2 regions of the Arthrobacter sp. P1_A5 genome follow, and region 2 is predicted to be linked to the other one. Evidence: predicted binding sites of a transcription regulator. Region 2 holds the regulator's gene; the other holds the start of a gene.

Region 1 (4,291 bases), on a different contig from region 2:
TGGCTCTCGCCCTGGAGCATGCGCCCCGCGGGGATGCCGGTCCAGGCCGAAATCACCTCGGCGATGTCGTCGGCGGTAACCTGGTCGGCCACCATCTGCCCGGACTTGTCCGGCACGGCCGCTTCGGCCTCGGCGGCGGCGTTCAGTTCCCGTTCCAGGGCGGGGATCTCGCCGTAGAGGATCCTGGATGCGGTCTCCAGGTCCCCCTCGCGCTGGGCCTTGTCCGCGGCGGAGCGGAGCTCGTCAAGCTTGGCCCGCAGGTCGCCCACCCGGTTCAGGCCCGCCTTCTCGGCCTCCCACCGGGCGTTCAGGCCCGCGAGTTCCTCTTTCTTGTCCGCCATGTCCGCCCGCAGGGCCGCGAGCCGTTCCACCGAGGCGGGATCGGTCTCGCCGGCCAGGGCCAGTTCCTCCATGGTCAGGCGGTCTACCTGGCGGCGCAGCTGGTCGATCTCCTCTGGGGCCGAATCGATTTCCATGCGCAGCCGGGACGCGGCCTCGTCCACGAGGTCGATCGCCTTGTCCGGCAGCTGCCGGCCGGAGATGTACCGGTTGGAGAGCGTCGCGGCCGCTACGAGGGCGGAGTCGGAGATGGAGACCTTGTGGTGGGCCTCGTAGCGTTCCTTGAGGCCGCGCAGAATGCCGATGGTGTCCTCCACGCTGGGCTCGCCCACGTAGACCTGCTGGAACCGGCGCTCCAGGGCGGGGTCCTTTTCGATGTTCTCGCGGTACTCGTCCAGCGTGGTCGCACCGATGAGGCGCAACTCGCCGCGGGCCAGCATGGGCTTGAGCATGTTGCCGGCATCCATGGAGCTGTCCCCGGTGGCGCCGGCACCCACCACCGTGTGGAGCTCGTCAATGAACGTGACGATCTGCCCCTCAGAGTTCTTGATTTCCTCCAGGACAGCCTTGAGCCGCTCCTCGAATTCGCCGCGGTACTTCGCCCCGGCCACCATCGAGGCGAGGTCCAGGGCGATCAGCGTCTTGCCGCGCAGGCTTTCGGGCACGTCGCCTTCCACGATCCGCTGGGCGAGACCCTCGACGACGGCGGTCTTGCCGACGCCGGGCTCGCCGATGATGACGGGGTTGTTCTTGGTGCGGCGGCTCAGGACCTGGATGATCCGCCGGATCTCGGCATCGCGGCCAATCACAGGGTCCAGCTTGCCCGAGCGGGCGACCGCCGTGAGGTCCGTGCCGTACTTCTCCAGCGCCTGGAACGAGTTTTCCGGGTCCGCGTTGTCCACTTTGCGGTCGCCGCGGACGCCCGGGAGGGCGGCCAGCAGCGCCTCGTGGGAGGCGCCGGCCTGGCGCAGGAGCTTCCCGACGCCGTCGGTCCCGGCGGCAAGGCCCAGCAGCAGGTGTTCGGTGGAAACAAAGGCGTCCCCGAGCCGCTCGGCCTCGTTCTGGGCATTCTTGATCGCCTGCAGCCCTGCCCGGGACAACTGCGCCTGCTGCACGCTGCTCCCGGAGGTCGACGGAAGGGCCTTGATGGCGGTGCTCGCCTGGACGCTGACGGCGTCCGGGTCGGCGCCGGTGGCGCGGAGCAGCGCGACGGCGACGCCCTCCCGCTGGTCCATGAGGGCCTTGAGCAAGTGAGCGGGCTCGAGCTGCGGGTTGCCCGCGGTCGAGGCGTTCATGGCGGCCGCAGCGAGGGCCTCCTGGCTCTTGGTGGTGAATTTGGCGTCCAACGAGGGCTCCTTCCGGAATGGTCCTGATATCAAAGTTGAGTCTACATCGCTCAACTTTGAAATGAGGGAGGCTGGCTCCATGTTTGCCGACAGCGAAACGCCTGTCTAGGGCCGGCCGCCCGCGGCCACCCGGACACCCCCCGCCGCGGGACATGCCCTCACCCGCGCACCCCGCCGCGGGACATGCCCTCCCCCGCGCGCCCCGGGTGCGGGACATGCCCTCACCCGCGCACCCCGCCGCGGGACATGCCCTCCCCCGCGCCCGAAGAGTGGACATAGTGCCACTATGCCCAGCGCCCGGGTCCACGGCTGGACATGTCCCCCCGGCCCGGACGCCAACATTGGGCATGTCCCCTCGGGCCGGCCACAAACAATGGGCATGTCCCCTCGGGCCGGGCGTGAACAATGAGCATGCCCGGCGGCCCTTAGCCTGCGCGGCCCGCGTGAATGACTTAACGTTGCTTAACGATCGGCGGGCTCCTTACTGTAACTGGGGTCACAGCAAAACGAACCGACGCGAAGGAGGGCCGGACATGCACGAACACGCCATAAGCGCCACCGTCGACGGCCCCGTACCGCCGGTTTCGGCCGCTGCCGTTGCCCGCGCTGCAGGGGTTTCCTCGGCTGCGGTTTCCTACGTCCTCAACGGCAAAGGCGGCGTCTCGCCCGAGACCCGGCGCCACATCATCCACGTGGCGAACGAGCTCGGCTTCAGGCCCCGTAAGCCGTCGCAGTCAACCGACCCGCAGCGGACCCGGGTCATCGGGCTGATCCTGCCGAACATCATCAATCCGATGTTTCCGCGCTGGGCGCAGGGCGTCATTACGGCCGCGGCGGAGTCCGGCTACGAAGTGTTCGTCGCCACTACCCAGGACGATCCGGAGGTGCTCGCCCAGGTCACCTCGACACTCGCGCACCGCAACGTCGATGGCATCATCCTGGCCGCCTCGCTCCGGGACGACGCCACCGCGCTCCGCACGCTGAGGGCGGCCCGCATCCCCTACGTGTGCCTGTCCCGCAGGGCGGACTTCCTCGACTCGGATTTCGTCGGGATCGACGACGACGCGGCAGCCACCACGCTGATGCAGCACATGCTCAGCCACGGCTTCACCGAAGTCGCCACAGTGATCGGCCCCCGGTTCTCAACGGCCTCCCTGGCCCGCGAACAGGCGTTTGTCCGCACAGCCGCCGCGGCGGGCATCACGATCAGCGGCGACCGGAAGATCAGCACCAGGGTCAACAACGAGGGCGGCCGGCTGGCGGCAGGGCGGCTCTTCTCTGCCGAAACGCCGCCGCAGGCCGTGGTGTGCGGCAGCGACGAGCTTGCCATCGGCGTCATGGAATACGCCTTGTCGCGCGGCCTTCGCATCCCGGACGACGTCGCCGTCGCCGGCTGTGACGGGCTGCCGCACAGCCGCTCCGGGCTGATCAACCTGACCAGCATTGTCCAACCGCAGCAGGAAATGGCCAACGAGGCGTTCGCCATGCTGCTCAAACGCATCGATTCCCCGTCCGCCACCTACACCTCGAAAGTGTGCCGGCACCGCCTGCACGTCGGGCGGACGTGCGGCTGCACGCCTCCTGACAGCTGAGGCCGCGCCACGCGCGGGCCGACTCGTCCGCGGCCAGCCCCACCCGTTCCCGCGACCCTGACGAACCACGCGCCGCGCGCACTGCCGCCTACCTCCCGTTTGCCCTTTCCGCATGCCCTCCCTGACCACCTATCCCGCCAACGAGCCAAGGACCCCGACCCATGTCAGTTGTATCCGCAACAAAGAAGATGCGCACACCACAGGAAATCAACGGCGTGATCTTACGCCGCGTCATGCCGCTGCTGATCGGCGCCTACATCATGGCCTTCCTGGACCGCACCAACATCGGTATGGCCAAGGACCGGCTGGAGATCGACCTCGGCATCTCGGCCACCGCGTACGGCATCGGCGCCGGGCTGTTCTTCCTGACCTATGCCCTGTCCGAAATCCCGTCCAACCTGATCATGCACAAGGTCGGCGCCCGGTTCTGGATCATGCGGATCATGATCACCTGGGGCATCATCTCCGCCGGCATGGCCTTCGTCCAGGGCGAATGGTCCTTCTACATCATGCGGATGCTGCTCGGCGTGGCCGAGGCCGGACTCTTCCCGGGCGTTATGTACTTCCTGACGCAGTGGTTCGTGGTCAAGGACCGCGCCAAGGCCAACGGAATGTTCCTGCTCGGCGTCTCCATCGCCAACATTGTCGGGGCCCCGCTGGGCGGGCTGCTGCTGACCTTTGACGGGCTCGGCGGCCTGCACGGCTGGCAGTGGATGTTCCTCGTCGAAGGACTCCCGGCCTGCGTCCTCGCCTACGTCGTCTGGAAGAAGCTCCCGGACCGCCCCAGCATGGCGACGTTCCTCACCGCCGAGGAATCCGCCGATCTCGAGGCCCGCATCGCCGCCGAGGAGACCGCCGGCGCCGCGGCCTCCGGCAACCACCTGCTGCGCGATGTCCTGAAGGACAAGCAGATCCTCCTCGTCGTCGGCGTCTACTTCACCCACCAGATCGCCGTCTACGCCCTGTCCTACTTCCTGCCCTCCATCATCGGCACGTACGGCAAGCTCAGCCCGC
Region 2 (6,813 bases):
CAACGTTTCCCTCCAGTACCTGTCCGTCACCCCCGACGGCCCGGTCCACCTGGACGAGCAGCTGACCCGCGCCAAGTTCCAGGACCTCACCAAGGATCTGCTGGACCGCACCAAGAAGCCGTTCCAGGACGTCATCAAGGAAGCCGGCATCAAGCTCTCCGAGATCGACCACATCGTGCTCGTCGGCGGTTCCACCCGCATGCCGGCCGTCTACGACCTCGTCAAGGAACTGGCCGGCGGCAAGGAGCCCAACAAGGGCGTCAACCCCGATGAGGTCGTCGCCGTCGGCGCCGCCCTGCAGGCCGGTGTCCTCAAGGGCGAGCGCAAGGACGTGCTGCTGATCGACGTCACCCCGTTGTCCCTTGGCATCGAAACCAAGGGCGGCATCATGACGCACCTGATCGAGCGCAACACCGCCATCCCGACCAAGCGGAGCGAAACCTTCACCACCGCGGATGACAACCAGCCGTCCGTGGCCATCCAGGTCTTCCAGGGCGAGCGCGAGTTCACCCGCGACAACAAGCCGCTGGGCACCTTCGAACTGACCGGCATCGCGCCGGCCCCCCGCGGCGTTCCGCAGGTCGAGGTCACCTTCGACATCGACGCCAACGGCATCGTGCACGTTTCGGCGAAGGACAAGGGCACCGGCAAGGAACAGTCCATGACCATCACCGGCGGCACCGCGCTGTCCAAGGAAGACATCGACCGCATGGTCCACGACGCCGAAGAGCACGCAGCCGAGGACAAGGCCCGCCGCGAGGCAACCGACACCCGCAACACGGCCGAGCAGCTCGCCTACTCCGTGGACAAGCTGATCGCTGACAACGCCGACAAGCTGCCCGAAGAGGTCAAGACCGAGGTCAAGGCCGACGTCGACGCGCTCAAGAAGGCCCTCGAAGGCACCGATGACGCCGCCGTGAAGACCGCGTTCGAGAAGCTGCAGGCTTCCCAGAGCAAGCTCGGCGAAGCCATCTATGCCCACGCCGGATCCCCCGACGGCGCCACCGGCGCGGAGGGTGCCCCCGCAGGCGAGCAGGCAGCCGGTTCCGATGAGGACATCGTCGACGCCGAAATCGTTGACGAAGACGAGAAGAAGTAATCATGCCGCACCACGGTAACGAAGAAGAGCACGGTTCTTCCGAGAGCCGGCGCGACGCGGAACAGCAGGAGAACGAGCCGCAGAAGCCGGTGATCCACGACAACCGCAAGGTTGATCCGAAGACCGGCCAGGCCCGCCACCCCGGCCAGGATCACGCCGCTGCCGCGGCAGACTCCGGGGACGCCCTGTCCCAGGCAGAGGACATCCTCAACAGTGTTGAGGTGCCCGCCGCGGAATCTGTAGCCCAGGGCGTTGACGCGGCCGCGGCGGAGGAGCTCAGGAATGACCTCCGCCGGCTGCAGGCCGAGTACGTCAACTACCGCAAGCGCGTCGAACGCGACCGGGCCGTGGCGGGGGAGATGGCCGTCATCGGCGTCCTGAACTCCCTGCTCCCGGTGCTGGACGACGTCGACGCCGCCCGCCAGCACGGCGACCTCGCGGACGGCCCCTTCGCCGCGATCGCCGCCAAACTGGAGGCTGCGCTGAAGACGTACGGACTGGTCCGCATCGATGAGACCGGCGTGGAGTTCGATCCGACCATCCACGAGGCCCTCATCCAGCAGCCCGGCACGGATATCGAAATCGACACCGTCAGCCAGGTGCTGCGCTCGGGCTACAAGTCCGGCGACCGTGTCCTCCGCGCGGCCCAGGTGATCGTGGCGGTACCGGCGTAGGTTGCCTCTGGCGCTCCGCCGGATAGGGGGCGGTGCCCGCTTCGCGGTGCCCTCCACACCGCCGCCCCCTATCCGGCCTCCGCGCCAGCGTGTTGCTCGCCTAAAGTGAGTTGAGAAACAGCGCGAAGCAGATGATGGGCCCCGGGAATGGCATCGGGCCTGTCGGAGCGTGGTGGCTTGGTCCGTCAGGACCAGGCCACCACGCGAAGGGGCGGGGGCCCATCATCTGCGAAACGCACTCTGCACGACTTTTGAAAGGAAACGCCATTGGCTAGCCAGGACTGGGTGGACAAGGACTTCTACAAGATCCTTGGTGTCGCCAAGGACGCTTCCGACGCCGACATCAAGAAGGCCTACCGCAAACTTGCCCGGCAACACCACCCGGACACCAACGCGGGGAACGTCGCGTCGGAGAAGAAGTTCAAGGACATCTCCGAGGCGTATTCCGTGCTCTCGGACCCCGATGAGCGCCAGCAGTACGACGCCATCCGGGCCATGGGCGGCGGCGCACGCTTTGCCCCTGGCGGAAGCGGCGGGGCCGGCGGCGGAGCTGGCTTCGAGGACCTCTTCGGCGGCCTCTTTACCGGCGGCGGAGGCCGCCACTCCGGCGGCTACAGCACGGCCGGCGGCATTCCGCCCGAGTTCGCAGATCTCTTCGGCGGCGGCGGATTCGGCGGCGGGGGCCAGTCCTTCCAACGGGCTCCGCAGAAGGGCTCGGACCGCACCGCGTCGACCTCGATCTCATTCGGCGGATCCATCCGCGGCACCACGATCGGCCTGCGTGAACCGGACGGCGAGATCATCGACGTCCGCATCCCGGCCGGCATCAAGGACGGACAAAAGGTCCGCGTCCGCGGCAAGGGGCAGTACGCCCCCGCCGGCAACGGCGACCTCATGGTCACCGTCTCGGTAAAGCCGCACGAATTCTACGTCCGCGACGGCGACAACCTCCGGATCCACGTCCCGGTCTCCTTCCCGGAGGCGGCCCTGGGCGCCGACATCGAGGTTCCGACGATCGACGGCGACACGGTCAAGGTCAGGGTTCCGGCAGGGACGCCCTCGGGCAGGACCCTGCGTGTCAAGGGCCGCGGCGTCAAGCACGCCAAAGCCACCGGCGATCTGCTGGTGACGATCGACGTCGCTGTTCCACGGAAGCTGAACAAGGAAGCGGAGGAGGCCGTAAAGGCCTTCGCCACGGCCACCGCCAATGAGGACGTCCGCGCGGGCCTGACAGCCAAGGCCCGGCTCTAGGAACGGGATCCAGCCATGGCCATCGACTTCGACCAGCCGATCTTCGTCATCTCCGTTGCCGCGGAACTGGCGGACATGCACCCGCAGACGCTGCGCCAGTACGACCGTCTGGGCATCGTTTCGCCCAGCCGTGCCCCGGGCAAGTCGCGGCGTTACTCGCAGCGGGATGTGAACATGCTCCGCGAGGTCCAGCGGCTCTCCCAGGAGGGGGTCTCGCTCGAGGGCATCAAGCGGATCCTGCAGCTGGAGAACCAGGTGGCCGCCCTGCAGCGCCGGGTCGGCGAACTGACTGAGGAGCTGGGCCGGCGCCGCCAAGGGGCCGATTCGCGGATCTTCGCCGCAGGAACCGCCGGCGACGTCGTCAGCCTGGCCCGCGGCAAGCGTCCGCAGGCGCGGTCGCAGGCGCTGGTAGTGTGGCGGCCGAGGGGCATGGGCTAGGACTCATCGGCCAGGACACGCAGCTGTGCCCGGGACCAGTGGTCCCGGGCACAGCTGTTGTTGCGTCCTGTCGTTCCGTCCTGTTGTTCCGTCCGGTGGGGGGCTGCCGTGGCCTACTTGCTGGCGGCGATGAGCTGGTCGACGGCGGCGCGTTCGCTGTTTCCCCAGGTTTCCCTGGTGAGCAGGGCGGGGATGAGTCCGATGGCTCCGCAGGCCATGTAGACGATTGCCACGCCGCTCCAGCTCCAGGCCGCGGCCGTGGCTGCTGCGATGAGGGGGATGAAGCCGGAGATTGCGGCCGAGAACTGGTATCCGATGGATGCCCCGGAGGTCCGGGTGTTGGCGGGGAACAGCTCGGAGAACCAGGCGCCCTGGGCGCCGGCGAGCATGTCGCGCAGGATCGGCAACCCGATGATATATACGAGGATCACCATGAACGGGACGCCCGTGTTGACCACATTCTTGATGACGGTCAGGAGCGGATTCTTGACGAGTTCGCCCTTGGCTTGGTGCCGGGCAGGTGTGCCGACCAGGAGCAACGGAGCAAGAAGTCTGTTTTTTGCCCGATCAGCCGGCCGGCGGGCTGTGGAGCGAATCCGCCGGGGCAAGTAGCGGCAGGAGCGAACCGAGTACACCGGAACGCAATCAGGTACCCGACCATCCGATAGTCGGGTACCTCATTTGCGTGACTTCATGCCCATTCCGCGCGTTGAATTGGAGTGTCAGAAAAGGCTGGCATGACACGCCTACAGCTCCTACGGGAAGCCCGGGCGCGGAGCCAGCGCAGGAGCAGCGTAGACGCCGGGGGGCATCGCATGCATGATTCAACCGAGTATGATCCGTCCACTGCCGATTCTTCACGGCCGGCTGCTTTGACGGGCACGCCGTGAGCCCGGGGCTCCAGGCGGCCGTGCTGTTTGCCGGCTCCCTGCCGGGGCACATCCTGATGTCCCTGGGGCAGGCCCTGGTGGTCGTCTGCCTGTGCTTCGACTTCGTCCGCGCGGTCTCCGTGCCGCGATCCCGCAGCCGGTACGTCGCCAACACGTGGTTCCGGACACTTGCGCTGCCTTCCATCCTGGTCATGGCGATCAGCGTGCTCCTCGATGCCGCCTCCGGCTCTTGGCCCGAGGTCGCGGCCGGAGTGTTCGTCATGGTCGCTGTGATCTTCCGGTGGCACTATGGCAGCGACGAGGACAGCTGGTGGAAGGGCAAAGGCAAGGCCCTGGGCCGTTGGCTCCGGAACCGGGCAGCCTCCGGGTCCCTGGTTGCTCCGGCCACGGCCTGAAAAAGACCTTGCTGTCCGGGCGTCCCAGGGTGTCCAATCCTTAACACAAGGCCCTGCAGGGCACGAGTGGATGCGACGCCGGGAGGTTCTCATGCCATCGAAAGGCGCCAAGACGCAGTCAAGGGGACCGGTCCGGGGTACGTCTGACCTCCGGCGGGCAGACGCCAACGGCGTCGCCCCGCCGGAACAGCCGGACAAGGTCCGCAATGTGGCACTCGTGGGGCATTCCGGTTCCGGAAAAACGATGCTCACCGAGGCACTGCTTGCCGCCACCGGAGCCATCACCCGCAAGGGCTCGATCGCCGAGGGCACTACGGTGAGCGACTCGGATCCTTCCGCCATCGCGCAGCAGCGCTCCGTGGCGCTCGCGGTGGTGCCGGTGATGGTGGGGGACATCAAGGTCAACCTCCTGGACACTCCGGGCTATACGGATTTCATCGGCGAGCTGAGGGCAGGGCTCCGGGCGGCGGATGCGGCGCTGTTCGTCGTCTCGGCCACCGACGATGTCGACGCAGCGACCACGGCGCTTTGGAGCGAGTGCCAGCGGCTCGGGATGCCGCGGGCCGTGGTCATCAGCCGCCTGGACCATCCGCGCGCGGATTTCGACGCCGCCATCGCCCGCTGCCGCCTGGCATTCGGCGACTCCATCCTTCCGCTCTACCTGCCGGTCCCCGCCGACGGTCCCGTCACCGGGCTGCTGGGACTGCTGACCGGCACGGTCTCCGACTACAGTGATGCGGAACCGGCGCCGGCCACCCGGGCCGCGACTGGCGTCGAACTCGCCGCCGCGGAGTCCGCACGGGGCGCGCTGATCGAAGGGATCATTGCCGAGAGCGAAGACGAGACGCTCATGGACCGCTACCTCGGAGGCGAGGAAATCGCCCCCGACGTCCTGATCACCGATCTTGAGACGGCGGTGGCCCGCGGGTCCTTCCATCCGGTGCTGCCGGCCTCGGCGGAGTCCGGACTCGGCCTGTCGGAACTGCTCGAGGTCCTGGTGCGTGCGTTTCCGACGCCGGGGGAGCGCGACGTCCCCGCAGCGACCGACCTCGACGGGGTGCCCGCCGGGGCGCTCGGCTGCGACCCCGACGGCCCGCTGCTCGGTGAAGTGGTCCGTACGACGATCGACCCGTTCCTTGGCCGCGTCTGCCTGGTGCGCGTCTTCTCCGGCGTGGTGCGGGAGGACGCCGCCATCCATGTGGGCGGCCGCGGAATGGCCGACCGCGGCCACGAGGACCACGACAGCGACGAGCGGGTCACCCACCTCTACTCGCCGCTGGGATCAGGACTGCGGCCAGTGCCGTTCTGCGTCGCGGGGGATATCTGCGCGCTGACCAAGCTGGGCACCGCCGAGACCGGCGACACGATTTCGGCCAAGGAGCTGCCGCTGCTGGTGGCCGCCTGGGACATGCCGGACCCGCTTATGCCGGTCGCCATCGAAGCCGCCACGCACGGCGACGAGGACGCCTTGGCCAGGAACCTGGGGAAGGTCACGGCCGGGGACCCGACGCTGCGGGTGGAACGCAACTCCGAAACCCACCAGCTGATCCTGTGGTGCATGGGCGAGGCGCACGCCGACGTCGTCTTGGGCAGGCTGCGGGACCAGGGCGTGAACCTGCAGAGCGTCCCGGTCATCACGCCGCTGCGGGAGACGTTTGCCGCGCCGGCCGCCGGGCACGGGCGCTACGTCAAACAATCCGGCGGCCACGGCCAGTACGCGGTGTGCGACATCGAGGTGGAACCGCTTGACCGTGGCGGCGGGTTCGAGTTTGTCGACAAGACCGTTGGCGGCGTGATTCCCGGGCCGTTCATCACCTCGGTGGAAAAGGGCGTGCGGGCCCAGATGCAGAAAGGCGTCTCGGCCGGGTTCCCGGTAGTGGATATCAAGGTAACGCTGATCGGCGGCAAGACGCACAGCGTGGATTCCTCCGATGCTGCCTTCCAGGCGGCCGGGGCGCTGGCTCTCCGGGAGGCGGCCGGGGCAACCCGCATCCAGTTCCTGGAACCGGTCTCGTCCGTGACCATCAGCGTTTCGGAGGACCATGTGGGCGCCGTGATGAGCGACT

What was found. Region 2 encodes HspR, which represses chaperone genes until heat shock. Its sites were predicted from a motif close to AAGTTGAGTCNNNNNGACTCAACTT; they were not measured.
Region 1: a site for HspR is predicted at 1,718-1,742, ahead of clpB (ATP-dependent chaperone ClpB). Genes of this name have one in related genera too.

Annotation. Positions count from the first base shown of each region.
Region 1 is NZ_JBFTZL010000030.1:17,591-21,881, forward strand. It holds gene clpB (ATP-dependent chaperone ClpB) at 1-1,685, opposite strand, end outside; gene AC1D1S_RS07365 (LacI family DNA-binding transcriptional regulator) at 2,219-3,277, shown strand; gene AC1D1S_RS07370 (MFS transporter) at 3,439-4,291, shown strand, end outside.
Region 2 is NZ_JBFTZL010000003.1:7,482-14,294, reverse strand. It holds gene dnaK (molecular chaperone DnaK) at 1-1,099, shown strand, start outside; gene AC1D1S_RS01610 (nucleotide exchange factor GrpE) at 1,102-1,773, shown strand; gene AC1D1S_RS01605 (DnaJ C-terminal domain-containing protein) at 2,041-3,024, shown strand; gene AC1D1S_RS01600 (heat shock protein transcriptional repressor HspR) at 3,040-3,462, shown strand; gene AC1D1S_RS01595 (hypothetical protein) at 3,576-4,001, opposite strand; gene AC1D1S_RS01590 (hypothetical protein) at 4,349-4,747, shown strand; gene AC1D1S_RS01585 (elongation factor G-like protein EF-G2) at 4,839-6,813, shown strand, end outside.